2 regions of the Streptomyces sp. NPDC037273 genome follow, and region 2 is predicted to be linked to the other one. Evidence: riboswitches for the same ligand, from Rfam matches in the RefSeq annotation. Region 2 holds a riboswitch; the other holds the start of a gene.
What was found. Region 2 has a riboswitch for glycine ahead of gcvT (glycine cleavage system aminomethyltransferase GcvT). Riboswitches for the same ligand answer to the same signal wherever they lie in the genome.
Positions count from the first base shown of each region.

Region 1 (15,341 bases), on a different contig from region 2:
TTCCACCACACCTCGGGCAGCGACTCCGGCACCACGGTGAGGTTGAAGCCGGACGCCCGCGCGGCCAGGTAGAAGGCGAGGCCCGCGCTCCCGATGCCCGCCGCGACGAGCGTCCCGCGCCCGAGGTCCGGCCAGGGGCGGGTCCGGTCGAAGCCGATGGCCCGGAGCCCGGCGCCTTCGCGCATGAGGAGGTGGGCCACGAGCAGGACCGGCACGAGGGCCGTGGCGATGCCGAAGAGCTGCCAGGACAGGTCGAGCCACGGCCGGCCGGGGGCGTACGAGCCGTTGAGGGTCGCCGCCTGCTCCTTCAGCGCGCCGGGCTTGGTGAGCGAGCCGATGAAGCTGATGAGCGACGACACCCCGCTCGCGCCGAGCGAGAGCGCCAGCACGATCAGGGTCTCGGAGCGCAGCACCTTGCGCGGCAGTCCGTCCGGGGGCAGGGAAGCGTCCCTCACGTATTGCTCCGACACCACACCTGTCTCCACTTCCCCGTCGCGGGCGCACGCCGATCCGTCGGCCTCGTCCGGACCGGTTGGCCCCGCCCGGACTCGACCACCTTGACATGATCACCCATGACCCGCCGGAGAGCAGGAGACCCACCGCCCGCCCGCCCCGGGGCGGGCAGCACCTCTCCTCGTCAGCCGATGCCCACCGGCCAGGTGTGCACCGGCTCCCCCTCCTGCATCAGCGTCCGGTACCGCCGGGTCGTCGCCGCGAGCGCCGCCTCCCGGTCGAGGCCCGATTCCAGGGCCTGATGGAAGGTGTCGGCCTGCCATGATGCGCCGTTCACCCGCCGCAGGCAGCGCTGTTCGATGATCCCGAGGTAGTGGTCGCGGTCGGCCGGCTCGATGTGCCAGGCGTCGAGACCCGCCGCCGCCAGCGGCAGCAGTTCGTCGAGGACGAGCCGTACGGCGGGGACGGTCGCGACGCCGCCCGCGCGGCCGGACCGGGGCCAGCGGAGCTCGGCCTCGATGCCGTGCCGGCAGGCCGCGTCGAAGTTGGCCTCGGCGTCCTCGAAGGTCATCCGCTTCCAGACCGGCCGTGGGTCGTCGGCGAGCGAGCGGACGAGGCCGTAGTAGAAGGCCGCGTTGGCGATCACGTCGGCGACGGTCGGGCCCGCGGGCAGGACGCGGTTCTCGACGCGCAGGTGCGGGACGCCGTCGACCCAGCCGTACACGGGGCGGTTCCAGCGGTAGATCGTGCCGTTGTGGAGGACGAGTTCCTGGAGGCGCGGCACTCCGCCCTCGTCGAGGACGAGGAGCGGGTCCTCCTCGTCGCAGATGGGCAGGAGCGAGGGGAAGTAGCGGACGTTCTCCTCGAAGAGGTCGTAGACGGAGTCCACCCAGCGCTCGCCGAACCAGGTGCGGGGCCGTACGCCCTGGGACTGCAGCTCGGGCGGCCTGGTGTCGGTGGCCTGGAGGAAGAGCGGCGGGCGGGACTCGCGCCACAGTTCGCGGCCGAAGACGAAGGGCGCGTTGGCGCCGAGCGCGATCTGGACGCCCGAGACCGCCTGGGCCGCGTTCCACACGGCGGCGAAGCGGGCGGGGGTGACCTGGAGGTGGAGCTGGACGGATGTGCAGGCCGCCTCGGGGACGATCGACTCCGAGGTGCAGAGCAGCCGTTCGACGCCGTGGATGTCGAGGGTGAAGTCCTCGCCTCGGGCGGCGAGGATCTGGTCGTTGAGGAGCGTGTAGCGGTCGGCGGACGACAGGTTCTCGTGGACGAGGTCGCTCTGCGCGAGGGTGGGCAGTATGCCGATCATGACGACGCTCGCGTCGAGTTCGGCGGCCTTCCGGTCGGCATATCCGAGCCCGGTGCCGATCTCTTCCGCGAGGCGGTCGAATACGCGCCCGCCGAGCTGGTGGGGGGCGATGTTCACTTCGAGGTTGAACATTCCGAGTTCGGTCTGGAAATCGGCGCTCGCGATCTTTTCGAGAACGGGCTGGTTCAGCATGCGGGGCAGCCCGTCGGCACCGGCGAGATTGAGTTCGATCTCCACGCCCATGAGATTGCGCGGCCGGTCGAACCTCTTCTCCGCCAGGAGCCTCGCGAGTCCCGCGAGACACTGCTGGAGCTTTCTCCGGTAGTGCTGCCGGTCGGACGGGCCGAACCCGTCGGCCACGACCTTCTCCCCCATCGAAGCGTCCCTCCCCGAGCGGGCGGCCGCGCATGGCGGCCGCGTGTCACGGACGATGATGCCCAACCCTCTGATCCACAACGCCTGCGGAAGTGAGCCGTCGGACGATAGTCTTGACGGAGAGCTCCACCGGCACATCCCGAAGGCACGGAACGGCCGACATATACCAATGTCCTATTGTCCGCGAAGCCGGGGTCGGAATTCAGCCGTCCGGCTCCACGGGATTTACGCAGGTGAGGGCGGCGCCTTCATCACGATTCCGCTTCAACTCCCCCCGAATACGGCTTGATGACGCCTTGTCAGGAATATCGGCGGCGTCTAGCGGAAACACTGTGTGAACACGTGTCGTATAAACTCCGCGGACGAGGCAGAGTGTTGGCGCCCGGCCATGGCCTCATGGCCCCTCTCTGGCCCCGCCGCCGACAGCGCCGTCGTACCTGCCCACGCGTCACCGTGTCTCCTGAGTGAGAGGCGACCCACCATGCTCCGACCCTCTCCGGCCCCCGCGCCGGCCCTCCGCAGTGTCCTCGCGGCCCTCGGCTCGCCGACCGCCGTCCGCGAGGCGCGAACGCCCGCCCTGCGGGCCGCACAGGGACCACTGAGCCCCGAACACCCGCTGCCGGTGCACGTCCTCGGCGTCGCCGGAGCACCGGGGATCGCGCCCCGCACCCGGCTCGCCGGCTGGCGCTTCCTCATCCGGCACGGGGACCGGGCGATCGCCGCCGCGGACACCATGCTCACACCGGACGGCTGGACGTTCTCGCACTTCTTCGAGGGACCGTACGTCACCGCGACCGAACGGGCCCTCCTCCAGGCCGAGGCGCTGCCCGTCCCGTACGAACCCCGGCTGCTCTCCGTACCGGAGCTCTACATGCTGACCCTCTGGCTGCACGCGGACCCGGAGCCCGAGGGCACCGCCGTCGCCCCGGCCGCCGCCGACCTGATGGTGCCGCTCGCCCCCGCGCCGCCCGGGATCGCGGCCCACCGGCCCTACCAGGTGGCCGACCTCCTGCCCGTCCTGAGTACGCGCCTCGCGCCGCCGCCCCTTCTGGGCTCGGCGGCGCCCGCCTGATCCACCGCACGCGCCGCACCGCCCCGTGACCCGGCCGGGTCACGGGGCGCACTGCTGTCCGAGCAACGCGCCCGAACGGACCTCCCGAACACCCCTCCCGTACGGACTAGCCCGCTCGGACCACCCCGAACCACCCGAAGAGACGGTGCAGTTGACCTGAACCGCCCCTGCGGGTGATGCGTCTTCCCCGGAGAGGACGAGCTGACGCGAAATACCTGCGGATGACCTTCCGTAGGGCAAGACTGGGATCGGAACCGAACCGACCGACGGGGGCGGCGATGAGCGCGAAGAGCCGCAGGACATCCACTACGACGCAGCGAAAGAACCCACCCATGTGCCAGCACCAGCCTGCCTGTCCGACCGCCGACTCCGCCGACAGGGAGGCGGCCCGACTGATGGCACACCACCCGGAGCAGGGCTGGAGCCTGCTGTGCAACGGCGTCCTGCTCTTCGAGGACACCGGTGAACTGCTGCCGGACGGGCAGATCATCGCCCCGCACCGGCCGCTCACCGCGGGCCAGGTGACGACCGCCGCCTGAGCGGGCGGCGCCACCGTTCGAGGGAAAGGCCTTCGAGGGAAAGACCGAGGGCCGGCCCGGAGGAGATCCTCCGAACCGGCCCTCGGCTCATGCTCAGTGGTCGTACTCGTCCATGGGCGGGCACGAGCAGACCAGGTTCCGGTCACCGAAGGCACCGTCGATGCGGCGCACCGGCGGCCAGTACTTGTCGGCGGCCGAGACGCCGGCCGGGAAGACCGCCTCGTCACGGGTGTACGGGTGGTTCCACTCGCCGCCCAGCGCGGCCGCGGTGTGCGGCGCGTTGTGCAGCGGGTTGTCGTCGCCGGGCCACACGCCCGAGGCGACCTTCTCGATCTCGGCGCGGATCGCGATCATCGTGTCGCAGAAGCGGTCGAGCTCGGTGAGGTCCTCGGACTCGGTCGGCTCGATCATCAGCGTGCCGGCCACCGGGAACGACATCGTCGGCGCGTGGAAGCCGTAGTCGATGAGGCGCTTGGCGATGTCGTCGACCGTCACGCCCGTCTCCTTCGAGAGCGGACGCAGGTCCACGATGCACTCGTGGGCGACCAGACCGGCCGGGCCGGTGTAGAGCACCGGGAAGTGCGGCTCCAGGCGCTTGGCGATGTAGTTCGCCGCGAGGACGGCGACCTGGGTGGCGCGCTTGAGGCCCTCGCCGCCCATCAGGCGGACGTACGACCACGAGATCGGCAGGATGCCCGCGGAGCCCCACGGGGCGGCCGAGATCGGGCCGACGCCGGTCTCCGGGCCCGCGGTGGGCTGGAGCGGGTGGTTCGGCAGGTACGGGGCGAGGTGGGCGCGGACGCCGACCGGGCCGACGCCGGGGCCACCGCCGCCGTGCGGGATGCAGAAGGTCTTGTGCAGGTTCAGGTGCGAGACGTCGCCGCCGAACTTGCCCGGCTTGGCCAGACCGACCAGCGCGTTGAGGTTGGCGCCGTCGACGTAGACCTGGCCGCCGGCCTCGTGGACCTCGGCGCAGATGTCGGCGACGTGCTCCTCGAAGACGCCGTGCGTCGACGGGTAGGTGATCATCAGCACCGACAGCTCGTCGCGGTACTGCTCGATCTTGGCGCGCAGGTCCGCGACGTCGACCTCGCCGTCGTCGGCGGTCTTGACGACGACGACCTTCATGCCGGCCATCACCGCGGAGGCGGCGTTGGTGCCGTGCGCGGAGGACGGGATGAGACAGACCGTGCGCTGCAGGTCGCCGTTGGCGCGGTGGTAGGCGCGGACGGCGAGCAGGCCGGCCAGCTCGCCCTGCGAACCGGCGTTGGGCTGGATCGACACCTTGTCGTAGCCGGTGACCTCGGCGAGGCGCTCCTCCAGCTCGGTGATGAGCGTGACGTAGCCCTGCGCCTGCTCGACCGGGGCGAACGGGTGGATCTGGCCGAACTCGGGCCAGGTCACCGGCTCCATCTCGGTCGTCGCGTTCAGCTTCATCGTGCAGGAGCCGAGCGGGATCATGCCGCGGTCCAGCGCGTAGTCGCGGTCCGCGAGCTTGCGCAGGTAGCGCAGCATCGAGGTCTCGGAGCGGTGCGCGTGGAAGACCGGGTGGGTCAGGTACGCGTCGGAGCGCAGCAGCCCGGCCGGCAGGGTGTCCTCGACGGAGAGGTCGAGGGCCTCGACGTCGGCGGTGACGCCGAAGGCGCCCCAGACCGTGGCGAGCTGCGCGCGGCCGGTGGTCTCGTCGCAGGAGATCGACACGTGGTCGGCGTCGACGCGGTGGAGGTTCACGCCGGCCTCGCGGGCGGCGGCCACGACCTGGTCGGCCTTGCCCGGGACGCGGGCGGTGACGGTGTCGAAGAAGGCGCCCTGGGTGAGCTCGACGCCGCCGGCGGTCAGACCCGCGGCGAGGATGGCGGCGTACCGGTGGGTGCGCTGCGCGATCTGCTTCAGGCCGTCCGGGCCGTGGTAGACCGCGTACATGCCGGCCATGACGGCGAGCAGCACCTGGGCGGTGCAGATGTTGCTGGTGGCCTTCTCGCGGCGGATGTGCTGCTCGCGGGTCTGCAGGGCCAGGCGGTAGGCGCGGTTGCCGTCGGCGTCGACGGACACGCCCACCAGGCGGCCGGGCAGGGAGCGGGCGTGCTTGTCCTGGACGGCCATGTAGCCGGCGTGCGGACCGCCGAAGCCCATCGGCACACCGAAGCGCTGGGTGGTGCCGACCGCGATGTCGGCGCCGAGCGCGCCGGGCGAGGTCAGCAGCGTCAGCGCGAGCAGGTCGGCGGCGACGGTGACGATCGCGCCGAGCTCGTGGGCGGCGTCGATCAGCGGCTTGATGTCGCGGACGGCGCCGGAGGCACCGGGGTACTGGAGCAGCACGCCGAAGACACCGCGCTCGGCGACCTCGGCGGGGATGCCCTCGCTCAGGTCGGCGACGACGACCTCGACACCGGTCGGCTCGGCGCGGGTCTCGATGACGGCGATCGTCTGCGGCAGGGCGTCGGCGTCGATGAGGAAGACGCCGTTCTTGACCTTGCCGACACGGCGGGACAGCGCCATGGCCTCGGCGGCGGCGGTGCCCTCGTCCAGGAGGGAGGCGCCCGAGGTGGGCAGACCGGTCAGGTCGGCGACCATGGTCTGGAAGTTCAGCAGGGCTTCGAGGCGGCCCTGGGAGATCTCCGGCTGGTAGGGCGTGTACGCCGTGTACCAGGCCGGGTTCTCCATGACGTTGCGCAGGATGACCGGCGGCGTGAAGGTGCCGTAGTAGCCGAGTCCGATCATCGGGGCCAGGACCTGGTTGCGGTCGGCGAGCGTACGCAGCTCGGCGAGGACCTCTGCCTCGGTGCGCGCGGCCGGCAGGCCCAGCGCCTCGGCGTTCTTGATCACGTCCGGCACCGCGGCGGCGGTGAGCTCGTCGAGCGAGCCGTAACCGACCTGGGCGAGCATCTTGGCCCGCGCCTCGGCGTCGGGTCCGATGTGCCGCTGCTCGAACGGGATGCCCTGCTCGAGCTCGGAGAGCGGAATGCGGTTGGCGGTCATGTACGGAGGCCTCCTGGTCGTCACGACCTGCGAGGGGCACCACGGCGCGGGTACCCGGACGGCCTCCCCCTCTGTCATCTCAACCTGAGAGTTTCACCGGCACGCCTCGCGGCACGCCGGCTTTCACCGTCGGTGAGAGCGAGTGCCGTCGGACACCGCTCTGCTTTCCAGAGTGACCTCGTCCGCGCGGTACAGGGGCCTGAGAGATTCCGGGGAGGATTTGCTCCTTCGGCGCCCACCGGAAGGTTTCTCCGGGGGACTCTCCCGCACAGGGTCGACAGCCACAGCCAGCCTACCAGCGCGGTTGTCCCTCCCATCGCTCAAGTGGCCGACATCCCAGTTGTGCACTTTGGTAGGGGTGTAGAGCAGTTGCGACCAGTTGGAGGGACCGTGCAGACCGACATCGATCCGCGCAGCCTGATCGGCCGCAAGGCGTTCGACCGCAACGGACACAAGATAGGCACCGTGGACGAGGTGTACCTCGACGACGCGACCGGCATCCCCGAATGGGCCGCCGTCCGCACCGGCCTCTTCAGCCGGGACGCCTTCGTCCCCCTGGAACCCAGCGATCTCCTCGCGGACGGCCTCCACATCCCCTTCGAACGGGCGCTCATCAAGGACGCCCCCGACTTCGGCGTCGGCCGCCACCTCTCCCCCGAGCAGGAGCTCCAGCTCTACCGCCACTACAGCCTCACCCTCCCCCCGCCCCCCAGCGACTACCCCGACACCGACTTCGGGCGCCTCGCCGGCCCCTGACCCCCGGCGCCCCGCCCCGGCCGACCTCCGCGGGGCGCACCCCCACCCACCCGCACGACCGCCGGCCGGCGCGGGTGGGGCACAGTCGCGGCCGTCTCACCCCACCAGGGGCAACGGCTCCCCCTCCACCAGCTCCGGATCGTCCACCGCGAAGGTCCGGACCCGCCCCGGTACGGCCGACCTCGGCTCCTCGAACCGCACGGTGACCCGCCCGAGCCCGCTGCCTTGCACCCACCCGGCCCCGTACACCGCATGCCGCACATCACGCCCGGGCGCCCAGTGCCGCTCCACGGGCCCGGCAGCCTCTCCCGCCACTCCTGCCCCCTCCGCGTCCTCCAGGCCGCCCACGGGGCCCTCAACGGCCGCGGCGGCGCCTTCCGCACCTTCCCCCACCCCCGCTTCCGCACCTGGACCCTGACCCGGACCCGCGCCCGCCTCCGCACTCGCACTCGCACTCGCACTCGCCTGCGCGAACAGGTCCTCCTGCGTGTAGTCCGCGAGCCCGCTCACCCCGACCCCCAGGAGCCGTACGCCCCCGGTGGTGTCCACGGCCTCGAGGAGCCGCCCCACGGCCTCCCTGACCACCGTGGGATCGTCCGTCGGCCCCCGCAGCGTCTCGGACCGCGTCAGCGTCGAGAAGTCGTACCGCCGCACCTTCAGGACGATGGTCCGCCCCGAGTGCCCCGAGGCCCTCAGCCGCCCCACACACCGGTCGGCGAGCCGGTCCGCCTCGCCCCTGATCCGCACCCGGTCGTGCAGGTCCACGTCGAAGGTGTCCTCGACCGACACGGACTTCGCGTCCCGCTCGGCGACCACCGGCCGGTCGTCGTACCCCCGGGCCATCCGGTACAGCGAGGTCCCGTGCGCCCGCCCCAGGAGCCGTACGAGCTCGTCCTCGCCCGCCTCCGCGAGGTCGGACACGGTGGTCATGCCGGCCCTCCGCAGGTGCTCCCCGGTGGCGGGCCCGACCCCGGGAAGAATCCGCACGGACCTGGGCCCGAGCAGCTCCCGCTCGGTGCCCGGCTCGATGAGCACGAGACCGTTCGGCTTCGCCTCCTCGGAGGCGATCTTCGCGATCATCTTCGACCCCGCGAGCCCCACGGACCCCGTCAGCCCCGTCGTCGCCAGGATGTCGGCCCGCAGCCGCTCCCCCACGGCCCGCGCGCTCGCGCTGTCGTCGGCCACACCCCCGGCCTCCAGATCGACGAAGGCCTCGTCCAGGCTGAGCGGCTCCACGAGCGGCGAGAGTCTGCCGAGCAGCTCCATCACCTGCTCGCTGATCGACCGGTAGAAGGCGAACCGCGGCACGAGATAGGCGGCGTTCGGCGCCAGTCTGCGCGCCTGCCCCATCGGCATCGCCGAATGCACCCCGAACCGCCGCGCCTCGTACGAGGCCGTCGCGACCACACCCCGCGGCCCCAGACCGCCGACCACCACCGGCTTTCCGCGCAGGCTCGGCTTCGCCGCCTGCTCGGCGGCGGCGAAGAACGCATCCATGTCGAGATGCAGGATCGTCGGCGCGGCTCTCACGGTTCCGATGCTGCCCTACGCCACTGACAACGGCCCCGCACACGATCGGCGGGGCCGCTGAAGTTCCGGCTTCGTACGAATCGATCCGCGGGGCCGCGAAAGGGGCCGGCTCAGACGGCCTTGTCGCGCCGGCGCCTGGCCAGCTCGTCACCCGGGTTGTGTCCGACCAGCGTCTCGCCCGTGTCGACGCGCTCCCCGTGCAGCTGCGAGAGCGCTGCCTCGACGTCCCGCCACACGACCCCGACGGCGATCCCGAAGACGCCCTGCCCGCCCTGGAGCAGGTCGACGACCTCGTCCGGCGAGGAGCACTCGTAGACCGTGGCGCCATCGCTCATGAGCGTCATCCGCTCCAGATCGCGAAAACCCCGGGCCCGCAGGTGCTGCACGGCGGCCCGGATGTTCTGCAGCGCCACCCCGGTGTCGAGGAAACGCTTGACGATCTTCAGCACGACGACGTCGCGGAAGCTGTAGAGCCGCTGCGTCCCCGACCCGTACGCGGGCCGCACACTCGGCTCCACGAGCCCGGTGCGCGCCCAGTAGTCCAGCTGGCGATAGGTGATCCCGGCGGCGGCACACGCCGTCGGTCCGCGATAGCCGACGGCCTCGTCCGCCGTGCCGGCACTCGCGTCCGTCCCGAAGTCGCCCACACTGCCGTGAAGCGGATACGGACCGCTCTCCCCGGACACACGTCCGAGCGAGCTACCTGCCGTACCGTCCGCGCTGCTCATCACGCCGACCCTCCGTCCTTGACCTGCCCACACGAAGGTAGGCAGTCACCAGGGGTGCGTCAACGATCGCCACACTCGGCACGCCGAGTGATAATCACCCTGAGAGTGGTTTCCCTGATCTCTCCCCGGGGAAAGGCTACTCGTTTACTCCGACGGCACCCCGCGAACGGCCTCCGGCCGCGGCTTCGCGCCTCACTGGCTGTTGGTCCCGAAGTCCTCCGGTGAGATCTGGTCGAGGAACTCGCGGAACTTCTCCACCTCGTCCTCCTGCTCGTCCGGAATCGCGATGCCGGCGTCGTCCAGCACACCGTCACTGCCGAAGATCGGCGTCCCGGTCCGCAGGGCCAGCGCTATCGCGTCGGACGGCCGCGCGCTCACCTCGACGCCGCTGGCGAAGACCAGCTCGGCGTAGAAGACCCCGTCACGCAGATCCGTGATGCGGACTTGGGTGAGCTCCTGGCCCACGGCCTCCAGCACGTCCTTGAACAGGTCGTGCGTCAGCGGCCGCGGCGGCGCCATCCCCTGCTGGGCGAAGGCGATCGCGGTCGCCTCCCCCGGTCCGATCCAGATGGGGAGATACCGATCGCCTCCCACTTCACGCAGGAGCACGATCGGCTGGTTGGAGGGCATTTCCACCCGGACACCCACAACGTCGAGCTCGTTCACACAGCAACCCTAGGACGTGCCCGACCGGTTTGGATAGTCGGGCCCCTCGGGGCTCACTGCAGCCGGATGCCCAGGGCCGTCTGGACGAGCGCCGCGTGCAGCCGTACGGACTGCGCCGCCAGCTCCTGCGCGGTGGCCTCCGCATGGGCCCTGGTCTGCGGATTCCGGTGCCGGCGCAGCGGTGCGACCACCTGCTCGATCAGCCCGGCCTCCCGGTCCGCGGCCGCTTTCACGGCCCGCAGGTGGCGCGGTTCCAGACCGAATCTCCCCAGATCCGCTACGAGTCTGGCGACCGTCACGCTCTCGGCGTCGTAGCCTCCGCCCTCTGTCTCGGCGATCAGACCGTACGACTCCCACTCGGCGAGCTCGGCCTCGGTCACCTCGGCGGCGGCGAGCAGCTCGGCCCGCCCGATCCGCGCGGCGGTCGGCGCCTCCGCGTCCTGCTCCCAGGCCCCCTCCAGGAGGTCCCGCCGGCGCCCGGGCGCCGGAAGCCTGATCTGCTCCCCGCGGGCGAGGGCGTCGAGATGCTCGCGGATGACCTTCAGCGGAAGATAGTGGTCACGCTGCATCCGCAGGATCTGGGCGAGCCGCTCCACGTCCTGCGGGCTGAACTTCCGGTATCCGGAGGCCGTACGCCGGGGCTCGACCAGCCCCTCGGCCTCCAGGAACCGGATCTTGGAGATCGTCACTTCGGGAAATTCGTCGCGCAGCTGGTTCAGCACCGTACCGATGCTGACCAGCCGGTCGCCCGCGGTGGCGGTGCCGGATCCGGCACCGCCCGTCGGTGTTCGCAGCATGGACCTTCCCTGAAGGCTTCTCCGAGGCGTCACACGCCTCGCTGGCTCGAGTAGAAGACCAGCCGGTACTTGCCGATCTGCACCTCGTCGCCGTTGGACAGAACGACCGAGTCGATCGGTTCACGGTTCACGTACGTGCCGTTGAGGCTGCCGACATCGGAGACGGTGAAGCTGCCGTCCTGCGCCCGCCGGAACTCGACGTGCCGCCTGGAGACGGTGAAGTCGTCCAGGAAGATGTCGCTCTGCGGGTGGCGGCCGGCCGTGGTCAGCTCGCCGTCGAGCAGGAACCGGCTGCCCGAGTTCGGACCCCGGCGCACCACGAGGAGCGCGGAACCCGACGGCAGCGCCTCCACGGCCGCCAGCGCCTCGGGAGAGAGCGACGGCAGCTGCGTCTGGCCGGTGACCTCGGCGTCGTACGCCTCAAGGCCCGAGATGGAGATGGTCGACGTCGTCTCCGACGCGCGCTCGGCGGCGACCCCGCCCCGCAGCGGCGTGCCGCAGTGGGAGCAGAAGCGGCTGTCGGCCGTGTTGCGGTGACCGCACCTCGTACACACCGGCATGGACGCGTCCTCCTGCCGCGGCAGCCCCGCGGAGGTCTGGGTCGCGTACGGATCGGGGGCAAACCCTCCACCCGTACTTGAGGTTGATGGTTCTCCGAAACCTATGCGGGCGGCACCGGCGGGGTCAACAGACGACGCGCCCTGAGTGCCCGGAATGTCACCGCCCTGGCCGCCGACCTCATCGCGGAAGAGCGGGCGCTCGGCACCCTGCTCCTCGCTCTGGGCGTGGCGCGACGCGCGGTGCTTGGCGTTACCGCCGTCCTCGCGTCCGCTCTTGCCGAACAACTTCGCAAAAAAACTCACGGGCGATTCCCCTTGACCGAAACAGACCCGCCCGTGGGGCAGGACGAACCGAGATCCATCACACCTGCCGACCCGGACACCTTCACAACGTCCGTATCCTCCGGACAGTTTCCACCACGCACCACCGTTGTGGTGCGCCGACCCCCCGCAACGTCATGCCCTTGTCGCGGGACCCCCTCGTCCCCGCTCACTGCGAGGACGACCGAGCGTAGTCAGGCCGCTTCGCGGGTCGCAAGGCGTCGACGACGATCTTCGCCGACCGCTCCACCCGGGCCGTGGCCTGCTCCTTCTCGAGGGTCTGCACGACACCGCCGGGAATGTTGAGCGCGGGCTCGAGATCCTCCGGCTTGCCGATGACCTTGAAGACGTACGGAGCGGCCACCTTCGTTCCATCGATCCGCATGTCTTCACCGCTGCCGGTGAAATAACTGTCCGCGACCACCCGCACACCGTTGACCTGGATCGCCTCCGCGCCCGCGGCACGCAGCTCCTGGATCGCGTCGAGCAGCATGTCCGACTCGACGGCACCGGTGGGATCGCCGACGGTCAGCGTGATGCCGGGCCCCTGGGCCGCCACCGTGCCGGCCAGGATGCCGAGCTGCTGCTCCTTCTCCTGGGTCTGCTTACGGGCCTCCTCGGCCTGGTCCGAGCTGGACTCCAGCTCGGAGCGCTGCTTCTCGAGCCGGGCCTGCTCGTCCTCCAGGCGCTGCGTCCGGTCGTCGAGCTCGTCGAGGATCCGCACCAGGTCCTCCTGGCGCGCCCCGCGCAGCGCACTGTTCTCGCTCGTCGACGAGACCTGGATCGCCAGGCCCAGCCCGAGCACGAACAACAGCAGCGCCACGATGAGTTGGGCCCGCGTCACCCGCGGCGGCCACAGCGCGGACGCCAGCCTCCGCCGCCCGTTCGACTCGTCCCCGGCCACCGCGCCCGGCCCGGGCGCCGGGACGTCCTGGCCCAGCGCGTCACCACCGACAGCGCCCTCAGACGCCACCGGGACCACCGGCACCTCCGGCGCCCCAGCGGCCTCGGCCGCGCGCGGGCTCTCGACGCCACCGGCGTCCCCGCGCCCCTCGGGCTTCCGCGGGTCCTGGGAGCTCTCGGGGTTCCGGGAGTCCTCGGAGTTCTGGGGGTTCTGCGGGTTCTGCGGGTTCTGGGGGTTCTCGCTCATCGGCCTCACGCCCGGAAGACATGGCGGCGGATCGCGGCCGCGTTGGAGAAGATCCGGATGCCGAGCACGACGACCACACCGGTCGACAGCTGCGCGCCCACGCCCAGCTTGTCGCCGAGGAAGACGATCAGCGCCGCCACCACGACGTTCGACAGGAACGACACCACGAAGACCTTGTCGACGAAGATCCCGTCGAGCATGGCCCGGAGACCACCGAACACCGCGTCGAGGGCGGCGACCACGGCGATCGGAAGATAGGGCTCGACCACCGCCGGAACCTCGGGACGGACCAACAGTCCGACCACGACTCCGACGATCAGGCCCAGTACGGCGATCACGATGTGCCCTTCCCTGTGTCTGCCGTGGCCCGACCGGACGGCGTCGCCGCCCCGGCCCCCCTCGGCTCTGCGGTACGTACGGTCAGACTCGGCGCGGCCGGCAGGCTCACGTCGCCCTCGGCCGAGATGCCGCTCCTGATCCCGAAGTTCTCCACCAGCGCGTGCAGATACTGCCCGTCGGCGCTGTCCTGGAACGCTGTGCTCAGCCGCTGCCCGTCCCCGATCGCGAGGACGGTGTACGGCGGCACCAGCGGCCGGTTGTCGACCAGTATGGCGTCACCGGCCGCCCTGATCGCGGACAACGAGGTCAGCCGCTGACCGTTGATCGCGACGGCCTCGGCGCCCGACTCCCACAGCCCGTTGATCACGCGCTGCATGTCCCGGTCACGCACCCGGCCCGTGTCCGAGAAGCCGCTGCTCTCCCGCGGTCCGCCGCCACCGGTGTCGGTGCCCTTGGCGTCGTCGATCACGAGCTTCACGCCGGGCCCGTGCACCGGCGTCGCCCCCGAGAGCAGCGCCACGAGCTCGGCCTGGTCGCCGCCGTGCTGCTGCAACGCCTGCCGCTGGCGGTTCCCGACCTCGGTCCTGATCCGCTCGACGTCCCGTTCGAGACCGTCCGCCGCCGAGGTCTCCGCCTCGATCCGGTCGATCAGCTCCTGCCGCTCCTTGGCGACCACCGGGGCGGAGATCCGCGCCTCGGCGGCGCCCACCGTCACCACGGCGGCCGCGAGCACCAGCCCCGCGGCGACGCCGAGCTTGGCCCGCAGGCTTCGGGGCAGACCACCGCCCTCGGCCGCGCGCCGGGCCGTGGCCTCCGCGTAGCCGTCGTCGAGCGCGTGGTCTATCACGTTGTTCAGCAGCGACATCGACGCGTCCGGGCGCGGCGGTGGTGATCCGGTGCTCCGAACGGGGGGCTGCTGCGACATGCCGCACATCGTCGCACGTCGCACGGCCTACCGCCGAATGCCCCCCGTACGAGGCCGGGAGGCACCCCACGGGCACCTCCCGGCCGAACGCTCCGATCCGTCAGCGACCTGCGCTGTCGACCACCTCGGCCCACTCGTCGAGCAGCGCCTGAGCGGAGGCGTCGTCGGGCCCCTCCGCCCAGAGATGGGTGACGGCCTCGGCCGGGTCGGGCAGCACCATCACCCAGCGCCCGTCCGCCTCGACCACCCTCACCCCGTCGGTGGTGTCCACGGAACGGCTGCCCGCCGCCTCCACCACCCGGCGCATCACCAGGCCCTTGACGGCCCACGGGGTCGCGATGTCCTTCTTGAGGACGTGTGCCCTGGGAATCCGCGCGTCGATCTGGCTCAGGGTGAGCTGGGTCCGCGCCACCAGGCCGATCAGCCGCACGAAGGCCGCGGCCCCGTCGAAGACGCTGCTGAACTCGGGCACGATGAACCCGCCGCGCCCGTCACCACCGAAGATCGTCGACTCCTCACGGCCGACCCTCGTGAGGTCGTCCGGCGACGTCGTCGTCCACTCCACCTGGGTGCCGTGGTACGCGGCGACCTGCTCCGCGATGCGGGTGGTCGTCACCGGCAGCGCCACCCTTCCCGAGCGCCGCTCGGCCGCCACCAGGTCCAGCATCACCAGGAGCGCGCGGTCGTCCTCGATGATCCGCCCCCGCTCGTCCACGAGCGAGAGCCGCTCGCCGACCGGGTCGAACCGCACCCCGAACGCCGCCCGCGCCGAAGCGACGATCTCCCCCAGCCGTACGAGCCCGGCCCGCCGGCTCTCCGCCGACTCGGTGGGCCTGGACTCG
Region 1 covers NZ_JBVJVO010000020.1:2,666-18,006, reverse strand. The annotation lists gene ACZ7G1_RS34830 (CPBP family intramembrane glutamic endopeptidase) at 1-455, opposite strand, end outside; gene ACZ7G1_RS34825 (glutamate-cysteine ligase family protein) at 638-2,137, opposite strand; gene ACZ7G1_RS34820 (hypothetical protein) at 2,619-3,209, shown strand; gene ACZ7G1_RS34815 (DUF5999 family protein) at 3,542-3,748, shown strand; gene gcvP (aminomethyl-transferring glycine dehydrogenase) at 3,842-6,727, opposite strand; glycine riboswitch at 6,905-7,004, opposite strand; gene ACZ7G1_RS34805 (PRC-barrel domain-containing protein) at 7,118-7,483, shown strand; gene ACZ7G1_RS34800 (DNA polymerase IV) at 7,580-9,013, opposite strand; gene ACZ7G1_RS34795 (MerR family transcriptional regulator) at 9,124-9,741, opposite strand; gene ACZ7G1_RS34790 (bifunctional nuclease family protein) at 9,934-10,407, opposite strand; gene ftsR (transcriptional regulator FtsR) at 10,461-11,204, opposite strand; gene ACZ7G1_RS34780 (FHA domain-containing protein) at 11,234-12,175, opposite strand; gene ACZ7G1_RS34775 (DUF881 domain-containing protein) at 12,255-13,244, opposite strand; gene ACZ7G1_RS34770 (small basic family protein) at 13,241-13,573, opposite strand; gene ACZ7G1_RS34765 (DUF881 domain-containing protein) at 13,570-14,499, opposite strand; gene ACZ7G1_RS34760 (sugar phosphate nucleotidyltransferase) at 14,600-15,341, opposite strand, start outside.
Region 1: it holds a riboswitch for glycine, as region 2 does, so the genes downstream of both, gcvP (aminomethyl-transferring glycine dehydrogenase) here and gcvT (glycine cleavage system aminomethyltransferase GcvT) in region 2, are expected to answer to the same signal.

Region 2 (15,341 bases):
GTGCTCCTCGTCTCGGAGCTCGTCGGGAACGCGGTCCGGCACACCGGTGCCCGGGTCTTCGCGCTGCGGCTCCAGCGCCGCCGCGGCTGGATCCGGGTCGAGGTGCGCGACCCCTCGCGCGGGCTGCCCTGTCTGATGCCGGTGCACGAGCTCGACACCAGCGGCCGCGGTCTCTTCCTGGTCGACAAGCTCTCGGACCGCTGGGGCGTGGACCTGGCGCCGCGCGGCAAGACGACCTGGTTCGAGATGCGGGTCGCCGACCGCCCCTGAGACTCCTCCGCACGCACGGAAGCCCCCGTGTGCCGTGGTGGGGCGCCTGGGGGCTTCCGTGTGATGCGCCGTGGACGGGGGGGTGTATCCACGGCCGCTATGTCGACCTGGCCCGGGTCAAAGGGGGTCGGTGACTCCGACTATGGCAGACAGGCGGCCGTGCCGCCAAAAGTCCCTACTGGGGCAAGTTAGGTCAAATGCGGACAGTTCAACAATGAATCGTTGGTGACATGCAGCACCCACCTTCTAAATGGTGAATGACTATGCGGTTCATCGATTGTTTGCCGGGATCGTCCGCATGTTGGACACCCCGGCTTCGGCTGCAAACGTCCTGAATTGGCCTAATCGTAATAAAACGGGCAAGGCGGGCATTCAATGGTCGGGTGAAGCCGACCGACCGCCGAGGAGCCCTCCGGGCGGGCGCGGCCGCCGCCGTCGCCGGAGCCCTCGCCACCGCCTGCGGTACCGAGCCCCGCCCCGCGCCCACCCCCGCCGCCGCGCGCCGCCCCGCCCCCGCGCCCGCCGTCGCCCCCGCACCCCGCCGCTTCCCCGGCCGGCCCGACGAGATCGCGCACGGCCCCCGCGACCGGCCCAGGGTCGCCCTCACCTTCCACGGCCAGGGCGACCCCGCCCTCGCCCGCACCCTCCTCGGCCAGGCCGAGAAGGCCGGCGCCCGCGTCACCGTCCTCGCCGTCGGCAGCTGGCTCGACGACCACCCCGACCTCGCCCGCCGCGTCCTCGACGGCGGCCACGACCTCGGCAACCACACCCAGCACCACATCGACGTCAACGCCATGACCGAGGCCGAGGCCCACGCCGAGATCGAGGCCTGCGCCACCCGGCTGCGCCGGCTCACCGGCTCCATCGGCAGCTGGTTCCGGCCCTCCCGCACCCAGCACGCCGCCCCCGCCGTCCTGCGCGCCGCCCGCCGCGCCGGATACCCGCACGTCCTCTCGTACGACGTCGACTCGCTCGACTTCACCTCGCCCGGACCGGCCGCCGTCGTCCGCAACGTCACCGGGGCCGTCCGGGCCGGCTCGGTGGTCAGCCTGCACTTCGGCTACCCGGACACCGCCGCCGCGCTGCCCCTCCTCCTCGCCGACCTCGACCGCCGCGGACTGCGCGCGGTCACCACCACGGAGCTGCTGACCTGATGGACCGCCACCCGCCCGGACGCCTCGCACCCCGCACCAGGACCCTGCTCGCCGCCGCGCTGCTCGCCGCCCTCGCGGGCTGCGGCACCACCGACCACGGCGGCGCGTCGGCCGTGAAGAAGGCGGCCGCACCCGCCGTCCCCAAACCGGCCGCCGCACCCGCCGGGCTCCCCGGCATGCCGCCGCTGCTCGACCCGAACGACGTCTACGCCGCCGACCGGCCCAATCGACTCGCCCCGGCGGTACGGGACTTCCCCTCCCGGGTCTACGTCCCCAACACCAACTCCAACACCGTCTCGGTCATCGACCCCGCCACCTACAAGGTCATCGAGACCATCCCGGTCGGCGTCCAGCCCCAGCACGTCGTCCCGTCCTGGGACATGAAGACCCTCTGGGTCAACAACAACCGGGGCCACACCCTCACCCCCATCGACCCCGCCACGGGAGTCGCCGGCAAGCCGGTCGAGGTCCACGACCCGTACAACCTCTACTTCACGCCGAACGGCAAGTACGCCGTGGTGATGGCCTCGCTCGACCGCGAACTCGTCTTCCGCGACCCGCACACCATGGAACGGCGCAAGACCGTCCCGGTCAGCTGTTACGGCGTCAACCACGCCGACTTCTCCGCCGACGGCCGCTACTTCGTCGTCTCCTGCGAGTTCTCCGGCGAACTCCTCAAGGTCGACACCGAGAAGATGGAGGTCGTCGGGCAGCTCAAGCTGCCCTTCGAGGGCGCCATGCCGCAGGACGTGAAGATCTCCCCGGACGGGAAGACCTTCTACATCGCCGACATGATGGCCCACGGCATGTGGGTGCTCGACGGCGAGAACTTCACCACCCCCACCCTGCTCCCCACCGGCAAGGGCTGCCACGGCCTCTACATCAGCCGGGACTCGCGCGAGATGTACGTCCCCAACCGCGGCGAGGGCTCCGTCTCCGTCTTCGACTTCGGCAAGAACAAGCTCACCAAGAAGTGGTGGCTGCCCAACGGCGGCTCCCCCGACATGGGCGGCGTCTCCGCCGACGGCAAGGTCCTCTGGCTCTCCGGCCGGTACGACTCCGAGGTGTACGCGATCGACACCACGACCGGCGCGCAGCTGGCCCGCATCCCGGTCGGCGGCGGCCCGCACGGCCTCGCCGTCTACCCGCAGCCCGGCCGCTACTCGCTCGGGCACACCGGCATCTTCAGATGAGCCTCAGCCGGCGACCAGCAGCGCCTCCGACGCCACCGGGCGGTAGCCCGCCGCCTGGAAGGTCCGGACGCTCCGGGCGTTGCCCGGGGACTGCTGGGCCCACACCACCTCGCCGGGCGTGAGGTGGCGCGCCGCCGTCGCCAGGGCCCGGCCCAGGCCCCGGTGGCGCACCTCCTCGTCCACCTCGATCGCCGCCTCCCAGCGGCCCGCGACGCCCCGGCCGAGGATCAGGACGCCGCCGTCGGCCGCCCAGACCTGGACGTCGTCGCGGAACTTCAGGGCCCGCGCCACCCGGGGGTGCGCCGGGTCCTCGATCTCCCGCAGCTCCAGCGGGGGAGCGCCGGGCAGGCGGTCGGCGACGGTGAGCAGGTCGATGGTGTTCATGTGCAGGCCGGTGCGGGCCATCAGGGCGACCAGGAAGCCGGGGTTCATGCTGGCCGCGAGCGGGTCGCTCGACGTGGCCGCGAGCTCGGCCCGTACCCATGCCGGGTCGGCGTCCGTGAAGATCACCGAATGGGCGGTGAAGGCCAGCACTCCGGCGTCCCGCGGGCTGGGCTGCGGCACCACCGTCGTCGAGCCGTCCGGGGGCGGGAAGGTCCCGCGCGCCGCGTCCGCCAGGATCCGTGCCAGTTCGTTCATACCCCCATCATCCGGCAGGGGCGGGCCAGCTAATCTGACCCCCGTCAGATAAGCACCGAGAAGGGGCGGAAGCAGTGGCGGACATCGAGTCGGCACGTACGGCATTCAACCAGTTCGACGCGGACGGCGACGGCTTCATCACCGCCGCGGAGTACAAGAGCCTCATGGCGAAGCACGGCGACTTCAACGTCACGGAGACGGTCGCCGAGGTGCTCATCAAGCAGCGCGACGACAACGGCGACGGCGTCCTTTCCTGGGACGAGTTCTGGGCGCACTACAGCAAGGCCTGACCCGCCCGCCCGGGCGGGCGAGGCAACGCTGAGTTGCCGCCCGCCCGGGGCTCGGTGACGATCGACCGGTGACGCTTCCCGGACCTTTCGGTACCCCGAGCCGTCTGACGGTGGCGGTCGTCGCCGCGAGCGCCGTCCTCGCCGTCGCCCTGCTCGGCGCCGGACTCGCCCAGACGGGCACCGGCGAACTGCGGATACCCGCGGCCGGCACCACCTCGCTGCTGCGGCTCCTCGTCCTCACCGGCCTCGCCGTGCACCTGGGCGAACTGGCCGGAGGCCGGATAGCCCGCGACGGCCCGCTGCCCCGGAGCCGCTCCGTGCCCGCCGCGCTGCTCGCCGCGGCCGCCTCCGCCGGGCTCCTGCTCCTCTTCACGGCCGTCAGCGGCCTCAGTCCCGCCGTCGTCTACGGACTGCGCGAGGGCCGCCTGCTGCTCGTCACGGCCAACGCCTTCGTCCTCGCCGCCCTCTGCGCCGCCTCCCGGCGCCCCGGCCTCGCCGTCCTGCCGCTCGCCGTCGCCATCGGCGCCGAGGCGATGCGCGCCCACCCGGAGGCGCACCAGCAGGCCCTGGGGACCGGTCTGACCGTCGTCCACCTCACCGCTGCCTCGCTCTGGGTCGGCACCCTCCTGTACGTGCTCCGCACCATGCGGCTGCGCGGCGGCGGCCGGGACGTCCTGCTCCGATACGCCCGGATGGCCGCCTGGGTGTACGCCGCGCTCGTCGTCACCGGCACCGCCTCCACGCTCCGCAGGCTGCCGCTCGACGCCGTCCTCACCACCGCCTACGGCCGGCTCCTCCTGGTGAAGCTGGCGCTCTTCGGCGGCGCGAGCCTGCTCGCGCTGGCGGCCCGCGGCCGCCTGCTCTCCGGCGGGAACGCCCAGGCGCCGGCCCGGGTCGAGGTCTCCGTCCTGGTGGCGATCGTGGTCGTGTCGGCGCTGCTCACCGTGGTGCCCGATCCGCACGGCCTGACGCACTGAGCGAACGGTCCGACGAGCGGTCGGGCGAACCGACCTGACGCATTGGCCTAGACCTATTGTGCGGCCATGTCCGTGACGGTACGTTCGTCCCCGGCTGCGCAGCCGGCACGTAACGCACCACATCGCATCGTCACGTACTCCGCCGGGGCATCCCGGCGTTTTCAGGAGGCAATGCCATGTACCGCCGCACAGCAGCCGCACTCGCCACCGCCGTCACCGCCGGAGCCCTCGCGCTCGGCGCCGCCGGCTCCGCCTCGGCCAACCCGGGCGCGGGCTGGTACCCGCGCAGCCACCACGCCTCGTACGCCGAGTGCCAGGCCGCGGGCAAGGCCGGATACCAGATCTGGGGCCCGATCTTCTTCTGCGAGCCCCTCAGCTCCACCCGCCCGGACGTGATCGTCCTCTGGGTCCGCGCCTGACACACGAACGGCCGGCCCCGGGAATCCCGGGGCCGGCCGGCCGTGCGCGTGAACGGTTCAGCACTCGATGATGTTCACCGCGAGACCGCCGCGCGCGGTCTCCTTGTACTTCACGCTCATGTCCGCGCCGGTCTCCTTCATGGTCTTGATGACCTTGTCGAGGGAGACCAGGTGGCTGCCGTCGCCGCGCATCGACATCTTCGCCGCCGTGACGGCCTTGACCGCCGCCATGCCGTTCCGCTCGATGCACGGGATCTGGACCAGGCCGCCGACCGGGTCGCAGGTCAGGCCCAGGTTGTGCTCCATGCCGATCTCGGCCGCGTTCTCCACCTGCTCCGGGGTGCCGCCGAGGACCTCGGCGAGCGCGCCGGCCGCCATCGAGCAGGCCGAGCCGACCTCGCCCTGGCAGCCGACCTCGGCGCCGGAGATCGAGGCGTTCTCCTTGAACAGCATGCCGACCGCGCCGGCCGCGAGCAGGAAGCGGACGATGCCGTCCTCGTCGGCGCCCGGCACGAAGTTCATGTAGTAGTGAAGGACCGCCGGGATGATGCCGGCCGCGCCGTTGGTCGGGGCGGTGACCACCCGGCCGCCCGCCGCGTTCTCCTCGTTCACGGCCATCGCGTAGAGGGTGATCCACTCCATCGCGTGCGCCGCCGGGTCGCCCTCGGAGCGCAGCTTGCGGGCCGAGGTCGCCGCGCGGCGGCGGACCTTCAGACCGCCCGGCAGGATGCCCTCGCGGGACATGCCGCGCGAGACGCAGGCCTGCATGACCCGCCAGATCTCCAGGAGACCGGCGCGGATCTCCTCCTCGGTGCGCCAGGCCTTCTCGTTCTCCAGCATCATCGAGGAGATCGACAGACCGGTCTCCTTCGCCAGCCGCAGCAGCTCGTCACCGGTGCGGAAGGGGTACTTCAGGACCGTGTCGTCCGGCACGATCGGGTTCTCGCCGGCCACGGCGTCCTCGTCCACGACGAAGCCGCCGCCGACCGAGTAGTACGTCTTCTCCAGGACGAGCGCGCCCTCCGCGTCGTACGCGAAGACCGTCATGCCGTTGGCGTGGTACGGGAGCGCCTTGCGCCGGTGCAGGATCAGGTCGTCGTCGAAGGAGAACGGGATCTCGTGCGCGCCGAGCAAGTTGATCTTCCCGCTCGCCTTGATCCGCTCGAACTCCTCGTCGGCGCTCTCCACGTCCACGGTGCGCGGCGAGTTGCCCTCCAGGCCCAGGAGCACCGCCTTCGGGGTGCCGTGGCCGTGGCCGGTCGCGCCGAGCGAGCCGTACAGCTCCGCTCGTATCGCCGCCGTGTGGGCCAGCAGGCCCTCGTTCTTCAGCCGGCGGGCGAACATCCGGGCCGCGCGCATGGGGCCCACCGTGTGGGAGCTCGACGGACCGATGCCGATCGAGAACAGGTCGAAGACCGAGATGGCCACGGAAGGACTCCTTGTGGGGGCTAGACGCCGTTGTCTGCCGGGGTGGAGCAGAAAAGCGTGGGGAGGGGGCTGAGCATGAGCAGGGGCACCGCGCTCACTGTCCAGTGTGCGCGGTGCCCCGGAGCTTTCGTACGAACAAAAGGGTACGAAATTACTTCAGGCCGGGGTACAGCGGGTGCTTGTCCGCCAGCGCGGTCACGCGGGCCTTGAGCGCCTCGGCCTTCTCGGCGTCGAAGCCCGGCTTCAGGGTCTCCGCGATCACGTCGGCGACCTCGGCGAAGTCCTCCGCCTGGAAACCGCGGGTGGCGAGCGCCGGCGTACCGATGCGCAGACCCGAGGTGACCATCGGCGGGCGCGGGTCGTTCGGAACGGCGTTCCGGTTGACCGTGATGCCGACCTCGTGGAGACGGTCCTCGGCCTGCTGGCCGTCCAGCTCGGAGTTCCGCAGGTCCACCAGGACCAGGTGCACGTCCGTGCCGCCGGACAGGACCGAGACGCCGTGGGCGGTGACGTCGTCCTGGACCAGGCGCTCGGCCAGCGCGCGGGCGCCGTCCAGGGTGCGCTGCTGGCGCTCCTTGAACTCCTCCGAGGCCGCGACCTTGAAGGAGACGGCCTTGGCCGCGATCACGTGCTCCAGCGGGCCGCCCTGGAAGCCGGGGAAGACCGAGGAGTTCAGCTTCTTCGCGAATTCCTTCTTCGCGAGGATGATGCCGCCGCGCGGGCCGCCGAGCGTCTTGTGCGTGGTGGAGGTCACCACGTCCGCGTACTCGACCGGGTTCGGGTGCAGACCCGCCGCGACCAGGCCGGCGAAGTGGGCCATGTCGACCCACAGGTACGCCTCGACCTCGTCGGCGATCCGGCGGAACTCCGCGAAGTCCAGCTGGCGCGGGTAGGCGGACCAGCCCGCGATGATGACCTTCGGGCGGTGCTCCTTGGCGAGGCGCTCGACCTCGGCCATGTCGACCAGGCCGGCCTCGTCCACGTGGTACGCGACCACGTTGAACTGCTTGCCCGAGAAGTTCAGGCGCATGCCGTGGGTCAGGTGACCGCCGTGCGCCAGGTCCAGGCCCAGGATCGTGTCGCCCGGCTGGGCGATCGCGAAGAGGGCGGCCTGGTTCGCGGAGGCGCCGGAGTGCGGCTGGACGTTGGCGTACTCGGCGCCGAACAGGTCCTTGATCCGGTCGATCGCGATCTGCTCGGCCACGTCGACGTGCTCGCAGCCGCCGTAGTAGCGGCGGCCCGGGTAGCCCTCGGCGTACTTGTTGGTGAGGACGGAGCCCTGGGCCTCCATGACCGCGACCGGAGCGAAGTTCTCCGAGGCGATCATCTCGAGGGTGGACTGCTGGCGCAGGAGCTCGGCGTCGACGGCGGCGGCGACGTCGGGGTCGAGCTCGTGGAGGGGAGTGTTCAGAAGCGACATGAATCGATCCCTAGGGGGTCTCGGTTAGCCGGCGGTGAAGGCGGTGTACTCGTCGGCGGAGAGCAGGTCCTTCGGCTCGTCCGCGAGGCGCACCTTGAACAGCCAGCCGCCCTCGAACGGGGCGGTGTTCACCAGCGCCGGGTCGTCGACGACGTCCTGGTTCGTCTCGACGACCTCGCCGGTCACCGGGGAGTACAGCTCGCTGACGGACTTGGTCGACTCCAGCTCGCCACAGTCCTCGCCCGCGGTCACGGTGGCGCCGACCTCGGGAAGCTGGACGTACACGATGTCGCCGAGCGCGTTCGCCGCGTGCTCGGTGATGCCGACGGTGGCGACGCCGTCAACGGCGTCCGTCAGCCACTCGTGCTCCTTGCTGTAGCGAAGCTGCTGGGGGTTGCTCATGGCCTGATTCTCCTGGATCGGGGGAGTACTGGTGTACGTGGGTCTTGCGGGGTGAGACGCCGGGTGAGACGAATGCGTCACTTCTGGCGCTTGTAGAACGGCAGTGCCACGACCTCGTAGGGCTCGTGGGTGCCGCGGATGTCCACACCTACACCCGGCGTGCCGGGAGCCGCGTGCGCCGCGTCGACGTACGCGATGGCGATCGGCTTGCCGAGCGTCGGGGACGGCGCGCCCGAGGTGATCTCGCCCACGACCTCGCCGCCGGCGACGACCTGGAAGCCCGCGCGCGGGACACGGCGGCCCTCGGCGATCAGGCCGACCAGCTTGCGCGGCGGAGAGGTCTCGGCACGCTCGGCGGCGGCCTCCAGGGCCTTGCGGCCGACGAAGTCGCCGGGCTTCTCGAACTTCACGACCCGGCCGAGGCCCGCGTCGAACGGGGTGAGGGCGGTGGTCAGCTCGTGGCCGTACAGCGGCATGCCCGCCTCCAGGCGGAGCGTGTCACGGCAGGACAGGCCGCAGGGGATCAGGCCGACGCCCGCGCCCGCCTCGGTCAGCGCCTTCCAGACGCCCTCCGCGTGCTCGGGCTTCAGGAACAGCTCGAAACCGTCCTCGCCGGTGTAGCCGGTACGGGCGATCAGCGCGGGCACGCCCGCGACCGTGCCCGGCAGACCGGCGTAGTACTTCAGGCCGTCCAGGTCGGCGTCGGTGATCGACTTCAGGATGCCGGGGGACTCCGGGCCCTGGACGGCGATCAGCGCGTACGCGTCGCGGTCGTCGCGCACCTCGGCGTCGAAGCCCTCGGAGCGGGCGACGAGGGCGTCCAGGACGATCTGGGCGTTGGAGGCGTTGGCGACGACCATGTACTCGGTCTCGCCCAGGCGGTAGACGATCAGGTCGTCGAGGATGCCGCCGTCCTCCTGGCAGATCATCGTGTAGCGGGCGCGGCCGTTGCCCACGGTGGAGATGTTGCCGACCAGGGCGTAGTCCAGGAGGTCCACGGCCTGCGGGCCGGTGACCGTGATCTCGCCCATGTGGGAGAGGTCGAAGAGGCCGGCCTTCGTGCGGACGGCGTTGTGCTCGTCGCGCTCGCTCGTGTACCGCAGCGGCATGTCCCAGCCCGCGAAGTCGGTCATGGTCGCGCCCAGCGAACGATGCAGGGCATCGAGGGCGGTCAGACGGGGGGCAGTGCTCATGGGGTGGCTCCCGGGTCCCAAGGGCGTGATCGGTGACGAAAACACATGACGGGCGAGGACGTCCTCCCCATCTGTCATGGAACCTGAGAGGTTCACCGAGAGCATCTCGTCACCGAGGGATCGGCGACGTGAGTTCGGCTTGCACCTTGGGTGGGGACACGGCAGGTGTCCCGCTTTTCAGATCTGCCTCATCCGCGCGGTACGGGGCCTGAGAGATTCAAGGGAGGGTCTTGCTCCTTCGGCGTCCGGGCGCCGAAGGCGGTCCGGAACTCTCCCGCGCGGATTCGAGCGGCCGGTATGCGATTGTGTGGCGACTGTGCGCGCCTGGCGCGCACATCATTGCATGCGGTGTCGGCGGGGCAAATCGCTTGTGTCTCATTACCGTTTCTTTACACTTCGTGGGCAAGGGTCTCCTCAGGTCTCCTGAGACCCGACAGGGGGAGCGCGATGAGGATCGAGCACACCGGCGCGTACGCCACCGGCACCGGGATACCGGCCCAGCGGGCCCGCGCCAGGACCCGCCGTCGCGGCCGGCTCCTGCGCGACCTCCGCGAGCGCGGCGGCCACGGCCCGCGCGCCCTCCTCTTCGCCGCGGGCGACCTCGTCGTCGTCTCCGGACTCCCCGGCAGCGGCAAGTCCACCCTCATGAGGCGCGCCGCCGAAGGCCGCGGTATCGACTCCCAGGACGCCCGCGAGCGCTGGGAGGCCCGCATGCCCCGCCTCCTGCCGTACGCCGTCTACCGCCCCCTCGTCCGCCTCGCGCACTACGCCGGGCTCCGCCGCGCCCTGCGCTCCGGCATCAGCGTGATCGTCCACGACTGCGGCACCCAGTCCTGGGTGCGCGGCTGGCTCGCCCGCGAGGCCCGCCGCCGTGGCGGCGCCCTGCACCTGGTCCTCCTCGACGTCACCCCCGACACCGCGAGGGCGGGCCAGGACGCCCGCGGCCGGGGCGTCTCCGCCTACGCCTTCGCGCGGCACCGCAGAGCCGTCGGCCGGCTCCTCAAGGCCGCCGAGGGAGGCAGCCTCCCGCCCGGCTGCTCCTCCGTCACCCTCCTCGACCGCGCCGCCGCCGACACCCTCCGCCGCATCGCCTTCCGCGAGGCCGCGTAGCGCCGCTCCGGCCCGTCCCGCCGCCCCGGGGGACCCCGTACCCTTCCCTTTTGGCCACGGCGGCCCCGGGGCGGCGTTAGGGTGCTGCCCGGCGGCCGGTGCGGCAGGCCGTGCGAGAAGGGGAAACGCGACCGTGGACGTGACGTGGCCGGGCAATGAGCTCGAAGAGGTCCTAGCCGCCTCACTCGGCAACCCCGCGGCGGGCGGCCGGCTCGTCGAGGTGCTGGGCCGCAGCCAGGTCTGGGTGCCCCTGCCGAACGGCGGCGGCCCCGACAGCCCCGGCCTCGACCTCGCCACCATGGAGATCGAGGGCGCCGCCTACGTCCCCGTCTTCAGCTCCGAGCAGCAGTTCCTCGCCTGCGTCGGCGAGCACATGTCCTTCGCCGTCGCCCCCGCCCGCGACTTCGCCCGCGGCCTGCCCCCGCAGCTCGGCATCGCCGTGAACCCCGGGGGCACCGCCGGAGTCCCGCTGCCCCCGCCCGCCGTCGCCGAACTCTGCCGCAGCGGCCGCACCCCGCTCGACGGCCCCGCCACCGGCGGCCGCGTCCGGCTCTTCGAGCCGGACTGGCAGGACGACCCCGTCGACTTCCTCGCCGCCGCCTCCGCCGAATTCGAGGCCACCGGCGTCGTCACCAGCGCCCGGCGGGCGCTCGCCAGCGTCGAGGGCACCGAACCGGCCCTCTTCATCGGCGTCCAGCTCGCCCACTGGGAGGGCGCCGACCGCAACGCGCCCCTGGACGCCCTCGGCCGCGCCCTCGGCCGGGTCGAGGTCGCCTGGCCGGTCAACCTCATCCTGCTCGACATGGCGCAGGACCCGGTCGGCGACTGGCTGCTGGAGCGGGTGCGCCCGTTCTACCAGCGCGCCGCCGTGTGAGCGACCTCCTGTTTAAGCTGAACTGACCGGTGAGCCGAACCGACTCGGCAGCGGCACGCGAGCCGCGCGGAACATGGTGGACGGAAGAGGGGCGGGGACCCATGGTGAGCGTGAGCGCGTCAGGCACCGCTGCGGCCGGACCAGTCGAGCGCATGCTGCGCGAGGTGGCACCCGGACGCTACGACGCGTACGAGCAGCTGCTGCACGCCCTCGCCGACGGCGAACTCTGGATGCTGCTCTGGCACGGCGCGCCCGGCTCCCCCGAGGCCCAGTACGGGAACATGGAGGTCGACGGCTTCGGCTACGCCCCCTGCGTCACCTCCCCCCAGGAGCTCGCCGCCTCCGGCTGGAACCGCGCCCACGAGCTCGTCACCGGCCGCGAGATCGCCCGGGCCCTCTACCCCGACCGCTGGGGCGTCTGGCTGAACCCGCACGCCCCCGGCGGCGGCGTCGGCATCCCCTGGGCCGACCTGCGCCGGATCGCCACCGGTCTCGACCGGATGCCCGCGGGACCGCTCCGCGTCTCCGAGCCCGCCGTGGAGATCCCGCAGTTCTACGCCCTGCTCACGCAGAACGCCCACCGCACCCCGGCCGTCCGCGCGCTGCGCCGCGGCTGGGTGCAGCCCGCGCTCGGCTCCCCGTACCTCGCCATCGGTCTCGACCTGTACGACACCTCCCCGGCGGCCGTCGACACGGTCCGCGCGATGATGCGCCAGTCCATCGGCTCCGTACCCGACGGGCTGCCCGTCTCCACGGTCGCCCTCTCCGACTCCTACGACCCGGTGGCGCTCTGGCTGCGGGCGAACGCGCGCCCCTTCTACGACCGCGAGGCGCACGTCGGCCGCGGTTCCGCGCCCGCTCCGGGGTACGGCTACCCGCCGCCGGCGCCGTCCGGATACTGAGACGTCGCCTTCCTCCCCGTCCGTACCGACAGCCCCGCGGGGCCTCTCCGGAGGCCTTCGTTCGCCCCAATTGAGGAGCTCAAACGCCCTGTTGGGCGACATGCCCGATTGTGGGGAAGAGGACCCGAGTTGGTCCGCTCAGGTGATCACGACGTCCGGATAACGGAAGTCGCAGCACCGCATCACGTTTGAGCAAACATTCCTCGTCAGGGCTGGCGGGTGATCACGAACGCATTGAAGACTCCCCGGAACACCGGGCGTTCGGCTCCTTTTCGAGCCCTATGCCCAGCAGGTTGTTCCACCGAGCCGCTACCCGCGGCGGGCAAGGGCCGGCTACCGGCGGCCGAGAGGGGTCCTCACCACGATGACGGCACCACTGCACGAGACGAGTGCGGGCGAGGCGACCGCCACCGTCGACGGTGCGCCCGACGCTTCCGGCACCCCGGACGGCCCCGGCACGGCCGCCAAGGCGATCGAGGGCCGCTCGCCCTGGAAGATCGCCTGGACGCGCCTCAAGCGCGACAAGCTCGCCCTCGCCGGCGCGTTCGTCGTCCTCTTCCTCGTCCTGGTCGCGATCTTCGCGCCGGTCATCGTCGGCCTCCTCGGCCACCCGCCGGACGAGTTCCACGAGGACCAGATCGACCCGCTGTTCGGCACCCCGATCGGCTCCTGGGGCGGGGTGAGCTCCGACTTCCTCTTCGGCGTCGAGCCCGTCAACGGCCGCGACGTCTTCAGCCGGATCGTCTACGGAGCCCGGATCTCGCTGCTCGTCGCCTTCCTCGCGGCGGTCTTCGCGGTCGCCCTCGGCACCGTCCTCGGCATCATCGCCGGCTACTTCGGCGGCTGGATCGACGCGGCCCTCAGCCGGGTCATGGACGTCATGCTCGCCTTCCCGCAGCTGCTCTTCACGATCGCCCTGGTCTCCGTCCTCCCGAACAAGCTCCTCGGACTCGACGGCTCGGGCGTCCGCATCGCCGCCCTGGTGCTCGTCATCGGCTTCTTCGGCTGGCCGTACGTGGGACGCATCGTCCGCGGCCAGACCCTCTCGCTGCGCAACCGCGAGTACGTCGAGGCCGCCCAGAGCCTGGGCGCCGGCCGCCTCTACATCCTGCGCCGTGAGCTGCTGCCCAACCTGATCGCCCCGATCACGGTCTACGCGACGCTCATGATCCCGACCAACATCCTCACCGAAGCGGCGCTCAGCTTCCTCGGCGCGGGTGTCAAGCCTCCCACCGCTTCCTGGGGGCAGATGCTGTCGACGGCCATCACCACGTACGAAGCGGACCCGCTCTTCATGGTGATCCCCGGCCTCGCGATCTTCATCACCGTCCTGGCGTTCAACCTCTTCGGCGACGGCGTGCGCGACGCGCTCGACCCGAAGGGCTCCCGCTGACCGTTCGCCGACGACACGCAAGACCCGCCCCTGCCGCTGGCGACAGGAGGCTGATCCCCAATCGGCGGACCGCCGTAACGGCCGCCACTATCCCGGAGGTTGTTGGACCCATGCTGAAGAGCTCCCAGCGCAGAATCGCCGCGGGCGCGCTGCTTGCCGCGGCCACGATGGTCGCCGCCACGGCTTGTGGTGGCGGTGCCAAGTCCGGTGACGGCGGCAACGGCAAGGCGGGCGCGGCCGGCTTCAACGCCGCCGTGAACAAGGTCGCCAGCCCCTCCACCAAGAAGGGCGGCGAGCTGAAGTTCATCGGCTCGCAGGAGGCCGACTCGTGGGACCCGCAGCGCGGCTACTACGGCTTCGTGTGGGACTTCCAGCGCTACTACACGCGCCAGCTCGTCACCTTCAAGGCCGAGCCGGGCTCCGCCTCCACCGAGCTCGTCCCGGACCTCGCCACCGACGCCGGCAAGATCTCCGAGGACGGCCTCACCTACACCTTCACGCTGAAGGACGGGGTGACCTGGGAGGACGGCAAGCCGATCACCTCCAAGGACATCAAGTACGGCATCGAGCGCGTCTGGGCCCAGGACGTCATCTCCGGCGGCCCGATCTACCTCCAGCAGGTCCTCGACCCCAAGGGCGAGTACAAGGGTCCCTACAAGGACACCTCCGCGGACAAGCTCGGCCTGAAGGCCATCGAGACCCCGGACGACAAGACCATCATCTTCAAGCTGCCGGTCGCCAACGGTGACTTCCTGCAGCTGCTGGCCATGCCCGCCGCCTCCCCGGTCCGCCAGGACAAGGACACCAAGGCCAAGTACGGCCTGAACGTCTTCTCCTCCGGCCCGTACAAGTGGCAGTCGTACACGCCGAACAAGTCCATGAAGCTGGTCCGCAACGACAAGTGGGACCAGAAGACGGACAACGTCCGCAAGGCGCTCCCGGACTCCATCAGCGTCACGTTCACCACGAACGCCGACGACATGGACAACCGTCTGATCGAGGGCGAGTACGACCTCGACATCAACGCCACCGGTGTCGGCGCCTCCGCCCGCCAGAAGGTGCTCCAGCAGCACAAGGAGAACGCGGACAACCCGCAGACGGGCTTCATCCGCTACGCGGTCTTCCCGCAGACGGTCATCCCCAACATCGAGTGCCGCAAGGCGATCATCTACGCCGCAGACTCGAAGTCCCTCCAGACCGCCCGTGGTGGCCCGCAGGCCGGTGGCGACATCGCCACCAACATGCTTCCGCCGGGGCTGAAGGGTGCCGACCCGAAGGCCGACCCGTACGGCAAGCTCGGTGGCGCCCCGGACCTGGCCAAGGCCAAGGAGGCGCTCAAGAAGTGCGGTAAGCCGAACGGCTTCAAGACCACGATCGCGGTCCGCAACAACAAGAAGATCGAGATCGCGACCGCCGAGTCCCTCCAGCAGTCGCTGAAGGCCGTCGGCATCGAGGCCGAGATCGACCAGTTCGACGGCGCCCAGACGTCCGGCATCATCGGTTCGCCGAAGGTCGTCAAGGACAAGGGCTACGGCATCATCATCATGGGCTGGGGCGCCGACTTCCCGACCGGTCAGGGCTTCCTCCAGCCGCTGGTCGACGGCCGCTTCATCCTGCAGAGCGGTAACAACAACTTCTCCGAGCTGAACGACAAGGCCGTCAACGGCCTGTTCGACC
Region 2 covers NZ_JBVJVO010000003.1:501,060-516,400, forward strand. The annotation lists gene ACZ7G1_RS11545 (ATP-binding protein) at 1-270, shown strand, start outside; gene ACZ7G1_RS11550 (polysaccharide deacetylase family protein) at 654-1,424, shown strand; gene ACZ7G1_RS11555 (YncE family protein) at 1,424-2,617, shown strand; gene ACZ7G1_RS11560 (GNAT family protein) at 2,621-3,256, opposite strand; gene ACZ7G1_RS11565 (EF-hand domain-containing protein) at 3,331-3,546, shown strand; gene ACZ7G1_RS11570 (CopD family protein) at 3,615-4,523, shown strand; gene ACZ7G1_RS11575 (hypothetical protein) at 4,700-4,942, shown strand; gene ACZ7G1_RS11580 (L-serine ammonia-lyase) at 5,000-6,370, opposite strand; gene glyA (serine hydroxymethyltransferase) at 6,522-7,790, opposite strand; gene gcvH (glycine cleavage system protein GcvH) at 7,815-8,192, opposite strand; gene gcvT (glycine cleavage system aminomethyltransferase GcvT) at 8,270-9,385, opposite strand; glycine riboswitch at 9,447-9,572, opposite strand; glycine riboswitch at 9,573-9,672, opposite strand; gene ACZ7G1_RS11600 (AAA family ATPase) at 9,833-10,495, shown strand; gene ACZ7G1_RS11605 (enhanced serine sensitivity protein SseB) at 10,629-11,369, shown strand; gene ACZ7G1_RS11610 (enhanced serine sensitivity protein SseB C-terminal domain-containing protein) at 11,480-12,271, shown strand; gene ACZ7G1_RS11615 (ABC transporter permease) at 12,636-13,664, shown strand; gene ACZ7G1_RS11620 (ABC transporter substrate-binding protein) at 13,775-15,341, shown strand, end outside.